Regions from separate parts of the Bacillus sp. C1 genome, predicted to be linked through region 2. Evidence: a T-box and tRNA genes for the amino acid it is inferred to sense, from the RefSeq annotation. Region 2 holds a T-box; the other holds one or more tRNA genes.
What was found. The T-box of region 2 lies ahead of ileS (isoleucine--tRNA ligase). A T-box ahead of a tRNA ligase gene usually reads a tRNA of that ligase, here a tRNA-Ile.
Positions count from the first base shown of each region.

Region 1: it has a tRNA-Ile gene. The T-box ahead of ileS (isoleucine--tRNA ligase) is inferred to sense a tRNA for this amino acid. The anticodon was not compared.

Region 1 is NZ_JBTMZT010000001.1:375,801-379,188, forward strand. Features, by position in the region: gene ispG (flavodoxin-dependent (E)-4-hydroxy-3-methylbut-2-enyl-diphosphate synthase) at 1-51, opposite strand, end outside; gene yqfZ (protein YqfZ) at 216-563, opposite strand; gene ACX5JI_RS01955 (DUF1189 domain-containing protein) at 627-1,394, opposite strand; tRNA gene ACX5JI_RS01960 (tRNA-Ile) at 1,732-1,805, shown strand; gene sodA (superoxide dismutase [Mn]) at 2,030-2,641, shown strand; gene ACX5JI_RS01970 (MFS transporter) at 2,780-3,388, shown strand, end outside.
Region 2 is NZ_JBTMZT010000017.1:61,202-64,589, reverse strand. Features, by position in the region: gene ACX5JI_RS24805 (MFS transporter) at 1-735, opposite strand, end outside; gene ACX5JI_RS24800 (PadR family transcriptional regulator) at 735-1,301, opposite strand; partial or broken gene ACX5JI_RS24795 (tetratricopeptide repeat protein) at 1,607-1,780, shown strand; T-box leader at 1,892-2,131, shown strand; gene ileS (isoleucine--tRNA ligase) at 2,185-3,388, shown strand, end outside.

The DNA.
Region 1 (3,388 bases), on a different contig from region 2:
AATTGTTAAATTACCGACTTTAACAGGACGTGTTTTTGTACGATGAGTCATTTCATTCACGAATAGATCGCTCTCCTTATAAAAGAAGTTTCTTATTTTTCCCTTCATATCACATATAGTATATGTGATATGAAGCAATAGAAACCTATATGCTCGGTTTCACTTTTACTATTGTATCAGCGCCTTCATGTAATTGACAAGGATTAAGTGATGGTTCATTGATATAAGGGGAATTTATAAGGATTTCCAATCTGTATTTTTGTTGCAGCTGTATTTTTATTTAACTGTTTAAAATCATCGATGACTTTTTCAATAGAAGGAATTTTGTTCTTATTAATTGCCTCTGTAATGGATAAAACAGTATCTCCTGTTTTGACTTCAATGACTTTATAGGATGCGTCAGCTTTTTTTTGTTCTTTCGTGCTGGTTTTTTCTTTTTTTTCAGTTTGAGTAGCTGTGGCTTTTTTGTATGAACTTAACATTGGTAAAGTACCAATTTTTATATCGTAATAAAATACGTAACCGAGAACAAGCACGAGTAAGAGCGCACCAAGTCTCTTCATATTCCTCACTCCTTTGTAGGAAATATATGCTTGTCCAAAAAAAAAATGCCAAAATGGCATTTTTTATAGTTCTTGTTTTTCTTTCGGTTTTGGTATTTCTTTAATTGCTAAGTATAGAATGATTAAAGTAACTGCAATGTAAAGAAGTGTAGATTCAGGAACATGTACTTCGAGTAAGTTCATAACCATAAAGAAGATAGTTGGGATTGTATAACTATAAGCAGTTAGCGTCCATACTTGTTTGTAAGATAATTTACGTTGACCACTCATGGCCGAGCCAATGAATGCAAGTAGTGTAACGCCTAAAAATGTAATGAATAATTGGAATAAGTAAACGAAAGTTCCGATAACAAGCATTAATATTGGGGATATGCTATCGAAGAAGGAAACGAAGCTTTTTAGATCCTTTTTCTCGAGAGAAGCACCTAATAGGTCGTTATAGGAATATGTTTGTGTTTGACCGTTTGCCTTAGAAATAACTTTGTCTTTGAGAATGAATAAACCTGTTTTTGTATTATATTTTTCTGCGCTTGTTGCAGTTGGATCAAATACAAACATAGACTTTCCATCTTCTTTTTCAATCGGCTTATCAATATTTGCTTTTAACTCTCCGTTTTCAATTTTAAATTCTGGAATTTCTTGTTCAAGTGCTTGATTTACCATCCGAGTACCATCTTGAAATGCACTTCCGTACCATAACGTTCTTGGAATAGTGGTAATGAGGCAGAGCAACATAATATACAGAATCGTTTTTTCGATTTTTTGAAAACGGAAAAGCGCCATGTCTTTTGGTGAGTATAAACTTTTTATTAGCTGAGTAAATATGGACATAGACTCACTTCCTTTGGGGTATATGTAGATTTATGTATAAAATCATTGTAACTTACGCATCTAGAGAATCACAAGTTCTATCGCGTATTACGTTATATGTAGAGGAAGAGTTTTATCCCGCTATTTGCGGACAGTAAGACTCCCGCCTCAAAGTTCAGCTCATGTAAAGAAGTTAGGTGGAAATCGGGATATGAACAGAAAAATACAATTGACACTTTTCTTTTTTGTATGGTAAATTTATCTTATATTTTTGAATTGATATATCTTATGATTTATAGTTGCCTCTAAATGTTCTCTGGAGGTTTGGTGGTGCAATTTAATTTGTATACATAATTCTGGACCCTTAGCTCAGCTGGTTAGAGCAGACGGCTCATAACCGTCCGGTCGTAGGTTCGAGTCCTACAGGGTCCATATCCATTTCGCATGTTTATCATGTAGAAAAGAAGCTTCCTTGCAGAAGGAAGCTTTTTTTACGAAATATGTGAGCATTTTGTTTGAAAAGAAATGGGGATTTTGCTACGTTAATAATAGCAAGACAATGTGATTTAATTTGTTTTCACCCTATGGCAATTAGGGTAGAATGAAGTTGTATGCCAAGCTATTTTGGCAATACATAAAATGGGAGGAATGTAACAATGGCAAAACATGAATTACCAAATTTACCTTATGCGTATGATGCTTTAGAACCTCACTTCGATAAAGAAACAATGAACATCCATCATACAAAACATCACAACACGTATATTACAAACTTAAACGCTGCACTAGAAGGTCATGCAGAACTAGCTGATAAAAGCGTTGAAGAATTAGTTGCAAACTTAAATGAAGTACCAGAGGCAATTCGTACTGCAGTACGTAACAACGGTGGCGGACATGCGAACCACACTTTCTTCTGGACAATTTTATCTCCAAACGGTGGTGGACAACCAGTAGGTGAACTTGCAACTGCGATTGAAGCGAAATTCGGTAGCTTTGATGCATTCAAAGAAGAATTCGCAAAAGCTGGTGCAACTCGCTTCGGTTCTGGTTGGGCTTGGTTAGTAGTAAACAATGGTGAGCTAGAAGTAACAAGCACTCCAAACCAAGATTCACCTTTAACAGAAGGTAAAACTCCAGTTATTGGTTTAGATGTATGGGAGCATGCTTATTATTTACATTACCAAAATCGTCGTCCTGACTACATCGGTGCATTCTGGAATGTTGTAGATTGGAACGCAGCTGAAAAACGTTACCAAGAAGCTAAATAATATCGCTTGAACCGTTTTAGGTGAATCGATATAGAAGAAGCTAGGGGGATAATTCTCCTAGCTTTTTTTGTATGCTTTCTTTTACATAATTGTGTTTGTCTTTGGAAGACTAGAACATGAAGTAAAGGAGAGTTATGTATGAAGTGGAAACATGTAATTGGCGATGTCGAGGTGAATCGTGATTTAATATTGTTGCTTGTTATGGGGGGATTATATACGCTTGCGATTTCTTTATCTAACACGTTTGTTAACATTTATTTATGGAAACAAACGCAAAACTATGTGAACCTCGGTTTGTATAATTTAGCAAGTGTTGTATTGCAGCCATTAACATTTCTTTTGGCAGGAAAATTGGCAAAGCGGATAGATCGTGCGATTTTATTGCGAGTGGGAGTTGGAACGTTAGCGACTTTTTTTATTGTTGTTTTACTCGCAGGAACGCATGCTTCACATTACATTTTATTACTTGGTAGTCTTCTTGGAATTGGATATGGTTTTTATTGGCTTGCATTTAATTTATTAACGTTTGAGATTACGGAACCTGAAACGCGTGATTTTTTTAACGGTTTTCTCGGTCTTTTAACGTCCTTCTCCGGAATGATTGGGCCGATAGCAGCAGGATATACAATTTCGCGTATGGAAAAGTGGAGCGGCTATACGGTTATCTTCTTTCTTTCATTAACTTTATTTGCAATTGCTGTTGTCATAAGTTTCTTTTTATCGAAAAGAGAATGTGAAGGACGTTAT
Region 2 (3,388 bases):
TCCTGGGCTAAGGTGTAAGGTGTTTTGTAAGTAAAGGGGAAGAGTTGGTTCTAAAGCGCTAGGTAAGGCCGATCCTATAATAATAATACCAATCATAATAAATAGGGAACGCATATTCAAGATAGATCGATAGCTAATTCGTTGGTCTGTGTTGGATTTTGGCTCATCACGAAGTAATGTTATTCGTAATATACCATCAATGAGTGCGATAGCTGCTGCGACAGTAAAGGGAAGGTGATAACCACCCCATTGATAAAGTACCCCGCCAATTGTTGGACCAAGGAGCATTCCAACTGCTTGACCAGCTAAAGCTAGACCCATGGCTTTTCCGCGTTCTTGCAGAGGGAACACATCTGCAAGAAGTGCTAATCCAGCTGTCCACGTCGCTGCTGCAGATATCCCTTGTAGCATTCTTGCAAACACGAGCAACCAAAAACTATTTGCGAGTCCGAATAATATAGTTGCTGCTGCGAGTCCAAATAAACCTAGAATCATAGGGAGACGCCTTCCAAACTTATCAGAGACGATTCCTAAAATAGGGGTAGTAAGAAGTAGAGTAATAGCGTAACTACCGAATAAAAAACCAATTTCTGTTTGGGAAGCGCCTAGAGTTTCTGCGTACTGAGGCAAGATTGGAACAATCATTCCATAAATGAGCATATCCGTAAAAACAGCTATTGCTACAACCCATAAAGAAGCTTTTTGTACACGAGACATTTTTAATTTAGCTTCCATTACTTTTCCTCCGTTTTCTTTTTATCTTCTAATCGGGATAACATGCTTTCCATCTTTTCAATGAAACGTAGTTGCATTTCACACTGTTCATAAATATTTTCAAAAATAAGGCTTACATGCTCTGGAATGTCTATCATTTTTTCTTTAAGAGATTGTCCAGTTTTCATATTTTCATACATTTCTAGAATTTTATTTTTTTGATTTTGTAAGGCGGAGGAAATATGTTCAAGAGAAACAGTATTTGGATTAAAAAAAGTAAGTGCCGTATATAACTCAGTTGGGAATGCGACTGAAGATTGTTGAAATGACTGCAAGATGAGTGTATGGAACTCATCTTTTCCAGCGGGTGTAATACTGTAAATTGCTTTGGAACGATTTCCTGTTTTTTCAACAGCATCCAGTGCTACTAATCCTTCTTTGTCCATTTTTTTTAAAGCGTGGTAAATGGAAGCGGGAAAGACTCCTGCCCAAGTGTCAGTTTGTGCAGATTGCATAGCTTGTTGTAATTCATATCCAGACATAGGACCGTATTGTATGAGCAAACCTAGTACCATTAATCGTGTCATATATATGTTCCTCCGTTCAAATAGAAAATATAGAATACTAAATATTTAGTATTTATTTAAAATATATGTGGGAATATTTGTTTTGTCAATAAAAGGATATAGTTTGTTTTATTCTGCCATTCAAGGGGAGTGGGTTTTATCTTAAAATTCAGTAAGGGAGAAGAGAGTTAGGGGGCATGAACATCTCGTAAAAGTCTGATTCATAAGTGTTGATAAAAGCTTTATTAAATAAAATTAAAATATATTTCACTAAATGAAACAAAATACATGCAAAAGTACTTTGTAACAAATGGGACCTAGAAGCATTTACAAAAGCTTTTTATCGAATAAAAAACCATGCGAAAGAAATTCCGCTTATTACAACTGTAATCGATTTGTTTGAAATTCCCTTAAAATTAAATGTTAAAAATAGTGTGGCGGCACAGCGTTTCGCGATATTTTATGAAAATGGAAATATGGGAAACAATAAAGTAACAGTAAACGTTTCATAATGTATAAAATTCGAAAAATAGAACAAAAATGAAAATATATTTTTGAATTGATTGACAATTAACTGTTTCATGGAATAAAATAACTGGTAATAAAAGTATACAAATCTGAAGACGAGAAAGAGTAAAATATCGTACTGTTCCCCAGAGAGCCGGCGACATGCTGAAAGTCGGTGTACAGACTTTATTTGAAAATCATCTCCGAGGAGCCGTGGCTGAATAGAGTAAGCTCGGACGGATGTCTACCGTTACAAAGAACGCGTATGTTAGTACGTTGCTAAGTGCTATTAGGTAAGAAGCTAATAGAATTAGGGTGGTAACGCGGGTAAAACCGTCCCTACTATAGGGACGGTTTTTTTGTGTGCTTTTACAAAATTTCAAAGGAGTGATTGTAAGTGGAGAAGGTAAATGTAAAAGAATTAGCTGTAGAAAGAGAAACACGAATTCGTAAACAGTGGAATAAGCAGAATATCTTTGAACAATCCATTCGAAATCGTGAAGGCGCACAATCTTTCGTTTTTTATGAAGGGCCACCAACGGCAAATGGTTTGCCGCATGTAGGACATGCGCTCGGACGGACGATTAAAGATTTAGTAGCGAGATATAAAACGATGACAGGATATAAAGTACTTCGAAAAGCTGGCTGGGATACACATGGATTACCGGTAGAATTAGGTGTTGAAAAACAACTCGGTATCTCCGGTAAACATGAGGTTGAAGAATATGGGATTGAACCATTTATTCAAAAATGTAAGGAAAGTGTATTTACGTATGAGAAGCAGTGGCGTGAATTTACTGAGAGTATTGGGTATTGGGTGGATATGGATGACCCGTATGTAACTTTGGAAAACCCTTATATTGAGAGTGTATGGCATATTCTTGGAACGATTCATGAAAAAGGGCTGCTATATAAAGGGCATCGAGTTTCGCCGTATTGTCCAAGTTGTCAAACATCACTTAGTTCGCATGAAGTGGCACAAGGCTATAAAACAGTAAAAGACTTAAGTGCAACTGTGAAATTTAAAATGTTGAATAGTGAAAATGAATATTTTCTCGGGTGGACAACAACGCCGTGGACGTTGCCTGCCAATGTAGCGCTTGCTGTACATCCGGATATGGAATATGTGAAAGCAGAGAAAGATGGAAGTGTTTATATTGTTGCAAAAGAGCGTGCAAACGATGTATTACAAGAAAACTATCAAGTGTTGTCTGTTCATAAAGGGGATGAATTGGTAGGTACTTCTTATGTGGCACCATTTCCTATGGACGAAGTTACGAATGGATATCGTGTTATTTCAGCAGATTTTGTTACGGGAGATAGCGGGACTGGGCTTGTTCATATCGCACCAGCGTACGGAGAAGATGATTATAAAGTGGTGCAGAATGAAGGGTTATCGTTCCTTCATGTTGTAGATGAACAAGGTAAGTATACGGAAGCTGTTCCGTTTTTACAAGGAAAGTTTGTGAAAGAATGTGACGTTGATATTGTTCGTTATTTAGCTGGAGAAGGATTGTTATATTATAAAGAGAAATATGAACATAGTTATCCGCATTGTTGGCGCTGTGATTCACCACTTCTATATTATGCTGGAGAAAGTT